DNA from 2 places in the Pseudoalteromonas sp. MMG005 genome. Region 2 is predicted to be linked to the other one. Evidence: riboswitches for the same ligand, from Rfam matches in the RefSeq annotation. Region 2 holds a riboswitch; the other holds the start of a gene.

Region 1 (6,677 bases), on a different contig from region 2:
TTTTGTTTTGACGTGTTCATATTTTATTTACAACACATTTCATCCTGTAAAAAAATCATATGAAACTTTTATGATCTACTCGGTATTTTGATTATGATGATACATCACAATCTATTCTAGGGAATACCATGGCAACCTACACTTCTCGCCTTATCGTCATTTTCATCATCGGCTTTTTATTTCTATTTAGCCACAACGGGCATACAACACCTGCGTTATACAAAATCGAAAAGTCAGGGATCACATCCTATTTATTGGGCACTGTACATGTAGGTGATGAATCAATGAAGGGGCTTAATCAAATGGTCACTACAGCGATTGATGCCAGCAGTGCTGTCATTGTTGAAGTCAATATTAACAACTTATCACCCCTTGAAATACAACGTCGCTCAGCACCATTTATGTTACTCACCCCACCTAACACCTTAAAGAATCAACTAAGTAAAAAAAATTACGCCCAATTAAAAACGTATCTAGCCGAAAAAGAAATCGATATTGCAGTATTTAATCAATATGCACCTTGGGCAGTTATGGTTACAGTATTACAAATGGAATACCAGAAATTAGGGTTCAAAGATGATTTTGGCATTGATAAGCAGGTGCTTAACTATGCAAACATGAAACAAAAACCCATCATTGAATTAGAAACACTGGAACAACAATTAGCCATGTTTAAGCGCTTAAGTGCACAAGGTGACAGTATGTTAACCGAAACATTCAAACAAATGGGTGATATAGAGCACTACTTTTTAGATTTGATCCGCGCTTGGAAGCAAGGTGATATGACCACACTCAGTAAATACTACAATTTAAGCTTTGACGACAGTACTTATGGAAGGTTTAGTGAGCAAGTCATGCTCATTGAACGTAATAATAATTGGGTAAATATGTTAACTAAGCAACTGACAAAACAATCTTTATTTATCGCAGTCGGTGCCCTACACCTGCCAGAAAAACACGGCCTAATAGCGCAATTACAACAGCACGGTTTTGCCATTACCAATATTTCAGTAAAATAAGACTCACGCCTTTATTATGCCAAATGTACTGAACGCTCCCACATTTGGCATAGTGAAGCGCCTGCCTCCAACTTTTGATTTAAACCTTTTCAGCTTATTTCACGTCACACCCTATAAATACATAAATTGGGGTTTAGAACATGAAGACGATTGTACTTTTAGTGCTTTTAGCAGCCATCAACACGGCAAACGCCGCTGACAATCATATCATTAAACAGCATTTTGCAATTGAAGACAGCCAAGTGCTGGAAATTGACGTACCGGTCGGTAACTTAGAAATGATCGCCTATGATGGTGAACAGATTGAAGTATCAGTTGTTTTAAAATCGCAACAACACGGCAATTGGTACCCACACACCAACAACCTATCTGATATAAAATTAAAAAGCCAACGCAACCAAAATAAATTGTCACTGTCAATTGATGAGGAAAACTTGCAACAACATTGGCACGTAAAAGTACCAACTGCCTTTCGCTTAGATATCGAAATAGGCGTAGGCAATGTTGATATTGCAGACCTTGACAATTCCGCAGAGGTTGAGGTTGGCGTGGGCAAGGTACGCATTGATACCTACGTATCTGATTTTAACTCTGTATCTTTAGAGTCTGCTGTAGGCAACACCAGCTTAATTGGGTTAGTCAACAAAGCTCAGCATCACAAAAAAGTGATTCACTCTGAGACCATATATCACGGTAAAGGCGCATATAACCTAGAGGTTGAAGTTGGGGTTGGAAATATTAAAGTACGTCATTGAATTAGCCCAACATGTTCAAGCGCTGTGCGTACTGACTCTTTCCTTAATGGTTTCAGAATGGTCACGTCAGCACCCAACGCTTTTGCTCGATTTAATTCTACTGGTTCATTATTTGCGGTCACAACAATGATGGGTTCAGATAATCCCAGTGTTTGTCGAATATATTCAATGGCCTGAAAGCCATCCATCACCGGCATATTTAAATCCATAAAAATCACATCATAATGATGAGTACTCAAATCATCGACAGCTGCCAATCCATGCTCAACATGCTTCACGGTAATTGAAAATGTCTCTAGTACTTTTTTAATTATCTTTGCATTTAATGGGTTATCTTCCACTAATAAACCAGTTAAAGGCCTTAGTTGACAATGTTGTTCTCGTCGGCTGTGCACGAGATAAATAGGAGTTTTTACCCGTACCACGGTACCGCTAGGTAGCCCCTTTTCAAATTCTATGTCTCCGCCCATGGCATCTAACAACCATTTACACCGTACCAAGCCTAGCTGCAAACCTTGAAAGTGTGTCTCTGTCACATTGCTTGAAAGCGGCGAAACACCAGAAAAACCACACCCGGTATCTTTTACGGCGATCTGCAAGTAAGTCTGAGTTTCATCTAAATACACCTCGATTAATACACTGCCTTGCTCGGTGAACTTAATCGCATTATCAACTAATTGGCCAATGATCCACGCCAGGTGTTCATGATCACAAGCAATAACCAATGATGTAGAAAATGAAAACTCGGTCTCTAATGCTATCTTTTTCCGCTGTGCTTCATATTCATGGGGTGAAATCGCCTGCATCAGCGTTTGAGTAAGATCATCAGGCACCACCGACACCAGAATATCTCCTTGCTCCCAACGACTAAACTCTTGAATTGCATTCAATTGGTTAACTAATTGCTTCGCCGACACCTCTACTTGTGTCAGCTGTGATTGCGCCCCATCTTGGCGGTATAGGTTTAAAAAACCCAAAATAGCTTGTAAAGGCGTTCTTAACTCATGACTTGCACGAGCAAGAAAGTGCGTTTTCATGGTTAAGGCATGCTGCGTTTCTTGTTTTTGAAGTTCAAGAGAATCGATTGTATCCCTTACCTTTTTCTCCATTGGTTTAAAGATAAATACCACTTCTAACCAAAGCACAACGATTGCACTGACCCAGAATACAAATTCAAACAAACGTGTTAATGCCACTTTACGATTAGCACCTTGCTCAAAAAGTTGCACAGCTTGTTGTTGATAAAATAGTAATACCTGTGCTTCATTGGCCATCTTAATAGCCACCTCTGCATTGAAGGTTTTAGAGTCATATAACGCTAAAAAGTCTAGGCTCCGTTTATTCAAATTAGCCGGCGCATCAAAATATAATGTCATTAACGCTTCAGACAAAAATACATATTTCCCCTCTTTTTCACCTAGGATCATCTGATGATTGGCCGAAAATACGCGCACACTTTTATCCAACTCTGTAAAAAGTGTCTGGGTGAGCCTTTGCTCTTTTTTATAAAAAACAATTTGATTGACGTGTAACGCTATTTTCTGTGCCAACATACGTTGCATACCAGCACGATTAATAAGCTCCGCATCCTCTTGTTTTTGCTGTAAAAGATATTGCATCGCCGCAGCCGCCAATGTGACTAACACCCCCATTACCAACACTGCGATAAAATAACGGCTGCGCATAGACTTAATGATATTACGCATATTAACTTATCCACCCTATTTGCCCATAAAGTGTAGTGTAAAAATTGAAAACTAACATAACCTCACTTGACACCTAGATGGCTAAAGTGTTTCAATGCGTGCTCACCCTATTTGAGGGTCAATGTAAACTCACCGAGTAATATGTTGGCCTAGGGCTGGAAGAGGTGCGTTATTCAGGTACTTGTGTTGAGGAGAGCAAACTCCCATGACACACAAGGAGGGGAACTAACGCCGAGAAATATATACTATTTGCTCAGTATACATTTCGGGCGACTGGGTTGAATCCCAGCGACTGTCACCAATTGCAGCGTTAATCATATTAACAACGCACATATGTTTGGTGGAGAGCTTCTGGTCTTAAAATAATAAGGCCACTTGCCTTGTCATTTTTAAGTCCATTGCTCTTCGAATTTTAACTGTTCGAAGTTTGGACTCACTCCAGACCCCGAACAAGATATAAGTTCGGTAGAGATGAAATCACAATACGATTTATCCAACTATCCGTTGTGGACAGCCTTAGTTACGCCTTTTGATGCGAATAACCAAGTTGACTATGACACTTTACATTCGCTTGTGAATGAACAAGCGCAAGCAAATAACGGTATTCTCCTGCTTGGCAGTACTGGTGAAGGGCTGGCCTTAAGCTCTGCTGAGCATAAGTGCATTGTCGAGACTGTTTGCAACATGCAATTAGACGTCCCTATTATGGTGGCTGTGGGCGGTATGAACTTGCAAGATCAGTCCGAATGGGTGGCGTTTTGTAATACCCAGCCGATTCATGCACTGTTGCTTGGCTCTCCGTTATACACAAAACCTGGGGTAGTCGGCCAAACACAATGGTTTGACACCCTGCTGAGCGCCACTGACTTACCTTGTATGTTATACAACGTACCTGGACGCAGTGGGGTATCCATCAAACCCCAAGTGCTCAAAAATCTAGCCCACCATAAAAATTTATGGGCACTCAAAGAGGCCAGCGGTGATATTGGAGTGTTTGAAGCTTTCAGAAAAGCCAATCCAACTCTCGCTATTTTTAGTGGCGATGACGGCCTCATGCCATATTTTGCTCAAGCCGGAGCTGCTGGACTCGTATCCGTGGCCGCAAATGCCTGGCCAAAGCAAACCGCTGAGTTTGTTCGTCGCTCGTTAGCGGGGACTTTTCCTAACTTGTTTACAACTTGGACTGATGCTGTTAATAGCCTATTTTCAGTGGCTAATCCCATTCCAGTCAAAGTATTAATGCATGTACAGGGCAAACTTAGTACCCCTAATTTACGTCCTCCATTAACGCACCTAGAGTTGCCGTGTACTCAGGCAATTGACCGTGCAAACACCACAATTTTATCTTGGAATTAAGGCAGTTATTATGAGCTGGTTAGAACTATTAAACAATTTAGAAAATGGCAGTGTACGTGCTGCGACACAAGACGAACAAGGCAACTGGCACGCTAATATCGAAGTAAAGCAAGGTATTTTAGAAGCTTTTAAAAATGGCAATAATATTGAATTCCCGGGTGGTTTTGTTGATAAACATAATTTAGCGCCACAAGGGTTTGCAGCTGAAGCAGGCGTTCGTATGGTCCCTGGTGGCAGTAGTGTTCGCCGTGGTGCGCATGTTGCATCGGGTACCATTATCATGCCACCAGCATATGTGAATATCGGTGCCTACATAGGTGAAGGTACTATGGTCGATAGCCACGCATTAGTAGGATCATGTGCTCAAGTAGGTAAAAATGTACATTTAAGTGCCGCAGTCCAACTTGGTGGTGTACTTGAGCCTATCGGTGCAAGCCCTGTCGTTATTGAAGACGACGCATTTATCGGTGCAGGCTGTGTGATTGTTGAAGGTGTTGTGGTAAAAAAAGGGGCCGTTTTGGCACCCGGCGTACGTTTATCAGCGACGATCCCTGTCTATGACTGTATCAACGAGCGTCAACTAGACAAAGGCGAAGCTATTCCAGAAAATGCCATTGTTATTCCAGGCTCTCGACCATCGTCAAGTAAGTGGGGCCGTGAGCAAGGCTTGAATATGTCGTGTGCACTTATCGTCAAATATCGTGATGAACAAAGCGATGCTTCTTTAGAATTAGAAGAGGTATTACGATAATGACTTTTTTGAGCACACCATTACGTCAAACTATTACTGAGTTGACTAAACAAGAACATACTCCGTTTTTTGTTTATGACTTAGATGGCTTACTGTCACACCTAAAACCACTCACAGCGCAATCTGTTGTGAAGCTATGGTACGCAGTTAAAGCTAATCCTTTATCTAACGTGATCCAAACCTTAGATAAAGCGGGGTTTGATTTTGATGTGGCCAGTAACGGTGAACTTGACCAAGTTTTACGTCAAGGTATCGATGCCAGCCGAGTGCTCAATACTGGACCTGCCAAATCAAAAAGGCAGATCCAGCACTTTCTGTCACAAGGTGTACGTACCTTTGTGGCAGAAAGCCATAATCAAGTTAAGTGGCTTAATGATGCTGCTGAAGAATTAGATATTCAACTGCGTATTTTACTTAGAGTACAGCTGCGCTGGCCTGAAGGTGAGAAAAACCCACTTGGTGGTGATAGCCTAACACCTTTTGGATTAGGCGTTGAACAATGGCACTCGTTGCAAATAAGTAAATACCAAGCCCTGAATTTTGTTGGCCTGCACATTTTCCAATGGGGCAACATGTTAAGTACTGAGAAGCTCGCGCAACTTTGGACGCAAATGGTGCCGCCACTAAAAGCTCTGGCCGATAACTTGGGCTTCAAATTAGACATATTAGACTTAGGCGGTGGCTTAGGGATCCCTTACTCTGAAAATGACGCTCAGTTAACTTGGCCAACTTTGATTGACGCACTCGCACAAATTAAGGCATCAGCTGGCGTAACAGAGCTGTGGATGGAGCTTGGTCGATATGCTGTGGGAGAGTTTGGTCATTATGCCAACCCTGTCGTTGAACAAAAACAAAACTATGATGAGCATCAACTTATTATGTCGGGTGGTATTAATCACCTGTTGCGTCCAGCAGTGACCAACCAAGCATTCCCTTGTGAACTACTACGTAATTCAAGCGCGGCATCTCGCAGCTATGTGCTCCATGGCCCGTTATGCACAGCCTTAGATAATTTAGGCTATCACACGTTACCTAAAGATATACACGAGCAAGACTGGTTGGTATTCAGCCAATGCGGCGCGTATGGCTT
Region 2 (6,677 bases):
GCTCAGTTTCTTTCGCTAGTCCAAGTCTAATCATCCTGAGGTATACATCTTTACGGAGGTCGGAGCCTGAGAAAATCTCAAGTTGATCAAATAAGTGTTTATTTAACTGCACTAAAGTTTGCATCAGCTCTAGATCTGCCGGCTCGTCAAAAATTGCACGCAAAGGATCTTTTCCCTGATTGGCAAAGTGTTCGATAAGAATAAAGAGTGTGAGTGCAATGGCACGAGAAATTTTTCCCATGTTAGGGGTACTTTCATCACTTGCGAGATAGTAGAACCCACGAGCATCGTGTTGTAGATCATGGCCTAAGGCATTAAATAGTGCTTGATAGGCGCCAATGTTCTGGTCGAGTTGTTGCCATAACGTCGTGTCTTGCTCACTGATATGATAGCCACTGGCCAATTTCTTGTTAATGGCTTGTAATTCTGTTAGTTCTGTTAAATTAATTGTTGTCATTAGTGTGTTCTACTTTTGTACTGGCATTAAATGGGTAGAGAGAGAAATCATGCTCTGCTATGTTTACTGTGACTCGCTGTTCATCTTGCGCCAGCTCCAGTGCTTCATCACTGATTAGCTTTTGATATAAAAATAATAACTCATCAGCGTCTAAGTCAGGGTAGTGCCCAGTGAGAAACCCAAGTAATGCAATTTTAGTTTTACCTGTATTTGAAAAGCTTTTCTTAACATCTGCATAGTCTGGAATATGCGGGCTTTGATATGCAGGGACATCACTTTGATCTGGAAGTTGATATTCATCATGTTCAAATTCGGCCAAGCCAGCCATATAAGCAACCATGTGTCGTTGCTGGCCAAGTGAAAAGCGCTGAATGTCTGATACGAACTCTGGTTGAACAGGGCTTAACATTGGATCAACCCCATTCTTACGGATCATTGCGAGTACTTTGGATGCTTGACGCGTAATTAAAGAGTTTCTGCGCAATTCTTCACGCAATGGCATTAACATATCTGCACTTTTTCTTAAGCTTTCCCTACCGACCAAGTGCATATCCAAGATTCGTGTGCGCAGTTGTTCAAGCATACGTTTGTCTTGGGCGCCACGGCCATATAATTCAATATCATCAATTTGTTGGCTCAACTGATTTTCAATGACGTTAAAACAGGCATGAAACTCACCGCGTATATCAACCATTTCTAACATCGGTTCTATATATTCGTCAAATGCCTCAATAACTGCGCGATACCGTTTTTGTAGTGATATTGAGCTGCTATCAGACTTTGCTTGTTCGACAATGTTGAAAATGGCATTTTCATTATGTAAAAATAATTTAATGATCTTTCTGACGCGCTCATCCATGATTCGGCTAAAACGCCGTAGTTCACTTTGATCACCTTCATCAGCAGCTTGTTCTAGGCGGTTACCGAGTCGTTCAAGGTCTTTGACCAGAACGGTGATCTCTTGTGCCAAACCTAGGTGCTCTTCTTGTAACAGAAAACTTGCGAAATCTGCGACAGCCCGATTTATTTCCAGCTGCGAAGATTTAGCCAGTGGAATGATGATTTCTTGATTGAGTAAGCGATTAGTTTCTCTGAATATTCGTTCACTGGTCCATTGAGGATTTTTGTGTTTTATGATGTTTTGAACATCTTTGACGCTAAAATCGGTCATTTTAAAGCGTTTAAAAAGTAGCTCCAATACGCTCCAATGTTCATTTAGCGTATTTAAAACTTTCTTAGCTGGGATCATAACTTTCCAGAGTGTATCTTTTATGTGACGTTTATAGGAAATTAATTGGGCTTAGTCGTAGCGTATCCTATATGTAAGTGCTAGACTCCGCGCCGAATTACGTTACCTTTCTAAATTTTTAACTTTTAATTACAGGTTGTTTACGCATTATGGTTACGCCCATTATCCTTACCCTAATAGCGATTGCGTTTGTGCTTATCGTTATAGAGGATATCATCCATGTAAACAAGGCCAAAACCACCCTTTTTTTTGGTACTTTATGTTGGATTATCGCTTTTATCTCACCTATTCATGGTCAAAGCCCAGAAAATGTACAACATGCGCTAGATCATAACATTCTTGAAATCGCCACATTGTGGTTGTTTTTGATGGCTGCAATGACGTTTGTAGCTTATCTAAACTCTAAGGGGTTTATACAAAATATTGTGCATCGTGTTATGCCATCTCAGATCAGTGAGCGTAAGCTTATGTTCTTGGTAGGCATTGCCGCTTTTGTATTTTCCTCGATTTCAGACAATATTACCGCAACCTTGATTTCTTTGGCAGTAGTTATGTCGTTGAAGCTAGATCCAAAGAAGTTAATTAAGTATGCAACACTAATTATTTTTAGTGTTAACTCTGGTGGTGTGTCACTCATTACAGGAGATGTAACAACATTAATGATCTTCTTAGCGGACAAAGTTACTATTCCTAATTTATTGTTACTTGTCGGTCCTGCGCTGGTGAGTGTGGTAGCGCTGGCAGCTATGTTGTCTATCGGTATGAATGAGCAACTACGCTTTGAAAAGCAGATACAAAGACGGATAGAGAAAACGGATATAACGATTGCGGTGATATTTACTTCGACAATTTTTGCGACGTTATTTTTGAGTGTGCAGTATCAAGTGCCGCCTTTACTTACATTCTTATTTGGATTGTCGTTGATGTTTTTGGTTGCTCAATTCTTAATGCGCAAGAAAGATGTGAACAAGAAAATTATTGATTATATTCGAGAGATTGAGTATGACACTCTATTATTCTTTGTTGGTGTACTATTACTTGTTGGCGCGCTCAAAGAAGTGGGTGTCCTGGCCATGTTTACAGACCTGTATGTTTACATTGCACCAGAATATGCCAATTATTTAATGGGGTTACTCTCAGCGGCAGTTGATAACGTACCGTTAACGGCCGCTTTATTAAAGGCCGATATTGTGATGACGCCACAGCAATGGTTGATGTTTACCTATGCGACAGGGGTAGGTGGTTCAATGTTAGTGATAGGATCTGCGGCGGGAATTATCGCGATGAGCAAAGTGAAAGCACTGACGTTTATGAGCTACTTGCGTATGTTTTTATATTTGTTGATTGCATATACCATTGGCTATGCTGGGGCGTATGTCGCAGGGCAATTTATGTAGTTCACTACAAAAGGTACAATTTAGCACTTGACACCTAGACGTCTAAACGTTACTTTGTTTTTAGCCCGCGTAATATGCGGGCTTTTATTTTGCCTGTGTTCAGTAATGACGAGGCAAAATAAACAGAAGAGGTGCGATACTTAGGTATTTAGTGAAAGGTGACGAACGCCAAAGACCACTAAAGAGGGAAGTACTCGCCGAGGAAGCTCATAGCACGTCACTGTGAACTTTCGGTTTACGAGGTTGAATCCTTGGAACTGTCACCGTTTTGGTGGAGAGCTTCTGGCAATGGTTCCTTCTTGATTTGCAAAGCACCTTAATTGCCAAGTTCTCCTTATTTATTATGATTGCCCCCAATGCAGTCAAAAGGAGATATTATGAGTTCACAGTACACGGTCGCAAAGTTTGGTGGCACCAGTGTAGCCGATTTTGATGCCATGCACCGTTGTGCGCAAATTATTCACGATGACAATAATGTACGTGTTGTTGCTGTGAGTGCCAGTGCGGGAGTGACAAATCATCTAGTAACGCTAACGCAACAAAAAGCTGACGAAAGTGCACGTATGGCGTTAGTTGATAACATCATTAAAATTCAAGACTCGATTTTAGCCCATTTAACACTGGATGCGGATTTAGCACAGTCATTTAATTTAACCCTTGATGAGCTAAAGTCGTTGGCGTCTTTACCCGCGTTAAGTGCACAACAGTGTGATGAGATGTTGAGTTTTGGGGAGCGTTTATCATCATTTTTGTTTACCCAAGTACTCAGAGATATTGGCGTAAACGCCGAGCGATTTGATGTCCGTAAAGTGTTAAAAACTGATAACCAATTTGGTAAAGCCACACCGGATATTGCAGCGACACAGGTGGCGGCTCACAAGCACTTAATACCGTTGTTAGATGAGAAGGTGATTGTGACTCAAGGTTTTATCGGCAGCGATCCGTATAATCAAACAACGACGCTGGGACGTGGTGGCTCTGACTACAGTGCGGCTTTATTAGCGGAAGCTATAGAAGCAAAAAGTGTTCATATCTGGACTGATGTTGTTGGTATTTTTAGTACAGATCCGAGACTGTGTGTAAAAGCCACACCCATAGCCAAATTGAGTTTTGATGAAGCAGCAGAGATGGCTACTTTTGGTGCGAAGGTATTACATCCAGCAACAATATTACCAGCTAGCCGCAGTAATATTTCAGTGTTTGTCGGATCGAGCCGCGACCCACAAGCAGGCGGCACTTGGATTGAAAAAGACACATCATCACAAGCAGGGATCAGAGCTGTTACACAGCGGAAAAATCAAATATTGCTCACACTAAAGAGTCCTGAGATGTTACTTGCTAGTGGTTTTTTGGCGCGTATCTTCACGATATTGAGTGCTTATAATATCTCAGTGGACTTGGTAACAACATCAGAAATAAGTGTCGCGATCACGCTGGATAACGCATTGAACGCGTCACGACCTGAACTTGATCAAGATTGTTTAGAAGAGCTAAGCCAATTTTGTCATGTTACTGTTGAGAACAACTTAACACTGGTGGCTCTTATTGGTTCTCAGATCCAGTTACGTCAGCATGAAGTCAACTTAATGCAAGTGCTCAGTGATTTCAATATTCGACTGATTTGCCATGGCGCAAGTAAGCACAATTTGTGCTTTTTGGTTGAACAAACAGACTCGGATAATGTGGTTCAAGCCATTCACGCGAAGTTACTGGAGGCTGCGTAGCGGCTAGTATCTTTTTAGTAACAATAACTAGTAATTAAGTTTTAGATTGCATGGCGGTTGAATCCCGAGTAAAGTGACTATTACATAAACTGGGAGGCCGTCATGCAGTATCAAGATATCTATAATTTTTGGTTTGTCACTTGTTCAGAGTCTGATTGGTGGCAAAAGTCCGCGCATTTTGACATCAAAATAAAATCCCAATTTATGGTTCATTATAGAATGGCTGTACAAGGAGAACTCGCACATTGGCGAGCTGATCCTGTGGGCACTTTGTGTGAAATAATCGTGCTCGACCAGTTTTCTAGGAATATGTTTCGAGATACACCAGAGGCTTTTTCTGCGGATCCATTGGCGTTGTGTCTCGCGCAAAATGCCATTGATAAAGGCTTCGATAAACGCTTAAATGATACTGAGCTAAGCTTTTTGTATATGCCATTTATGCACAGTGAAAGTAAAATTATTCACCAACAGGCTGAACAGCTTTTCAGAGCTTTGCCTAATTATGAATTCGAGTTATCCCATAAGCGAATTATTGATCGATTTGGCCGCTATCCACATAGGAATCAAATATTAAGCCGCGTATCTAATGATGAAGAGCTACAGTTTTTAATGGAAGCTGGCTCAAGTTTTTAGACATTAATCATATTTGTTGCGCCTATTCTAAATTTTCGACTCGCTGTCGCATTTTTCAAACAGTTAAGTATAATCAGCGGTCCAAAACAATAATCATATAGACTCGTTATGGCTCAATTGCGTGATGGCTTTCAAAGTCGACTTGGCTTTGTTCTTGCGGCGGCTGGTGCTGCGGTAGGACTTGGCAACATTTGGGGATTCCCCACACAAGCAGCGAACCACGGTGGTGGCGCATTTTTGCTTGTTTATTTCATTGTGATATTTCTTTTAGCGCTGCCTGCATTGTATACCGAGCTATATTTAGGGCATCAAGCGCAGGCTAACCCTGTTAAAGCATTAAAACAAGCGTGGCAAGAAAAGGGACCGAATATTGGGGCCACGGCAGGCTATATTGGATTATTTGGTGCCATTGTAATGCTGAGTTTTTATTCTATCGTTGCTGGATGGATGTTGGCATACTCTATAGAACCGATTGCTCGCTTTTTGGGCTTTAACCAATTGAGTGCTTTTTTGGTGGGAGAATCCACACTTCGTAACTTTATATTTACACCTGTGATGTTGATCCTAACAGCAAGTATCATATTGAAAGGAGTGAAGTCAGGCATAGAAATCTGGTCTCGGCGTTTAATGCCAATGTTATTGCTGCTTTTAGTTGCACTCATTGTTTATATCGGCACGTTAGACGGTGCCGCGCAAGGGTTTCAAGCTTATTTGGTTCCTGATTTTTCACATATCACAGACCCCGACTTAATTATTGCGGCAATGGGTCAAGCATTTTTTTCATTGTCTTTGGGTGTTGGCTGTATGATGATTTATGGATCTTACCTGAAGCCAAACGCGAACTTACCAAAGCTCACTGCAAGTGTTGCGCTGTTAGATACAGGCGTTGCATTCTTAGCTGGTTTACTGATCATTCCTGCGATATTTGTTGCCCAACATAACGGGGTTGAAGTGTTCCAAGATGGTAAGCTAATAGGTGAAGGGCGCTTAATTTTTGCGGTTCTTCCTGAATTATTTGCCAGTATGGGAGAGGTGGGTTTAGTTGTAGGTTTAACATTTTTTGTTTTAATGTCGATAGCGTCACTGACATCAACTATCTCATCAACTGAAATACCAGTATCATTCTTAGTAGAAAACCACGGCTTAAAACGACATGTTGCAACATGGTGGGTCACAGCGACTATTTTAGTTGCTTCATGCCTTATTATCTTGAACTT

The links. A riboswitch is a leader RNA that binds a small molecule or an ion and turns the genes downstream of it on or off. The one in region 2 is predicted to bind lysine.
Region 1: it holds a riboswitch for lysine, as region 2 does, so the genes downstream of both, dapA (4-hydroxy-tetrahydrodipicolinate synthase) here and lysC (lysine-sensitive aspartokinase 3) in region 2, are expected to answer to the same signal.

What each region holds. Positions count from the first base shown of each region.
Region 1 covers NZ_JAGJEK010000001.1:394,495-401,171, forward strand. The annotation lists gene J8M01_RS01875 (TraB/GumN family protein) at 129-1,019, shown strand; gene J8M01_RS01880 (hypothetical protein) at 1,160-1,774, shown strand; gene J8M01_RS01885 (response regulator) at 1,768-3,480, opposite strand; lysine riboswitch at 3,632-3,839, shown strand; gene dapA (4-hydroxy-tetrahydrodipicolinate synthase) at 3,952-4,836, shown strand; gene J8M01_RS01895 (2,3,4,5-tetrahydropyridine-2,6-dicarboxylate N-succinyltransferase) at 4,847-5,587, shown strand; gene J8M01_RS01900 (PLP-dependent decarboxylase) at 5,587-6,677, shown strand, end outside.
Region 2 covers NZ_JAGJEK010000009.1:139,190-145,866, forward strand. The annotation lists gene J8M01_RS08945 (hypothetical protein) at 1-457, opposite strand, end outside; gene J8M01_RS08950 (hypothetical protein) at 444-1,706, opposite strand; gene nhaD (sodium:proton antiporter NhaD) at 1,856-3,103, shown strand; lysine riboswitch at 3,222-3,393, shown strand; gene lysC (lysine-sensitive aspartokinase 3) at 3,481-4,827, shown strand; gene J8M01_RS08965 (DUF924 family protein) at 4,930-5,460, shown strand; gene J8M01_RS08970 (sodium-dependent transporter) at 5,569-6,677, shown strand, end outside.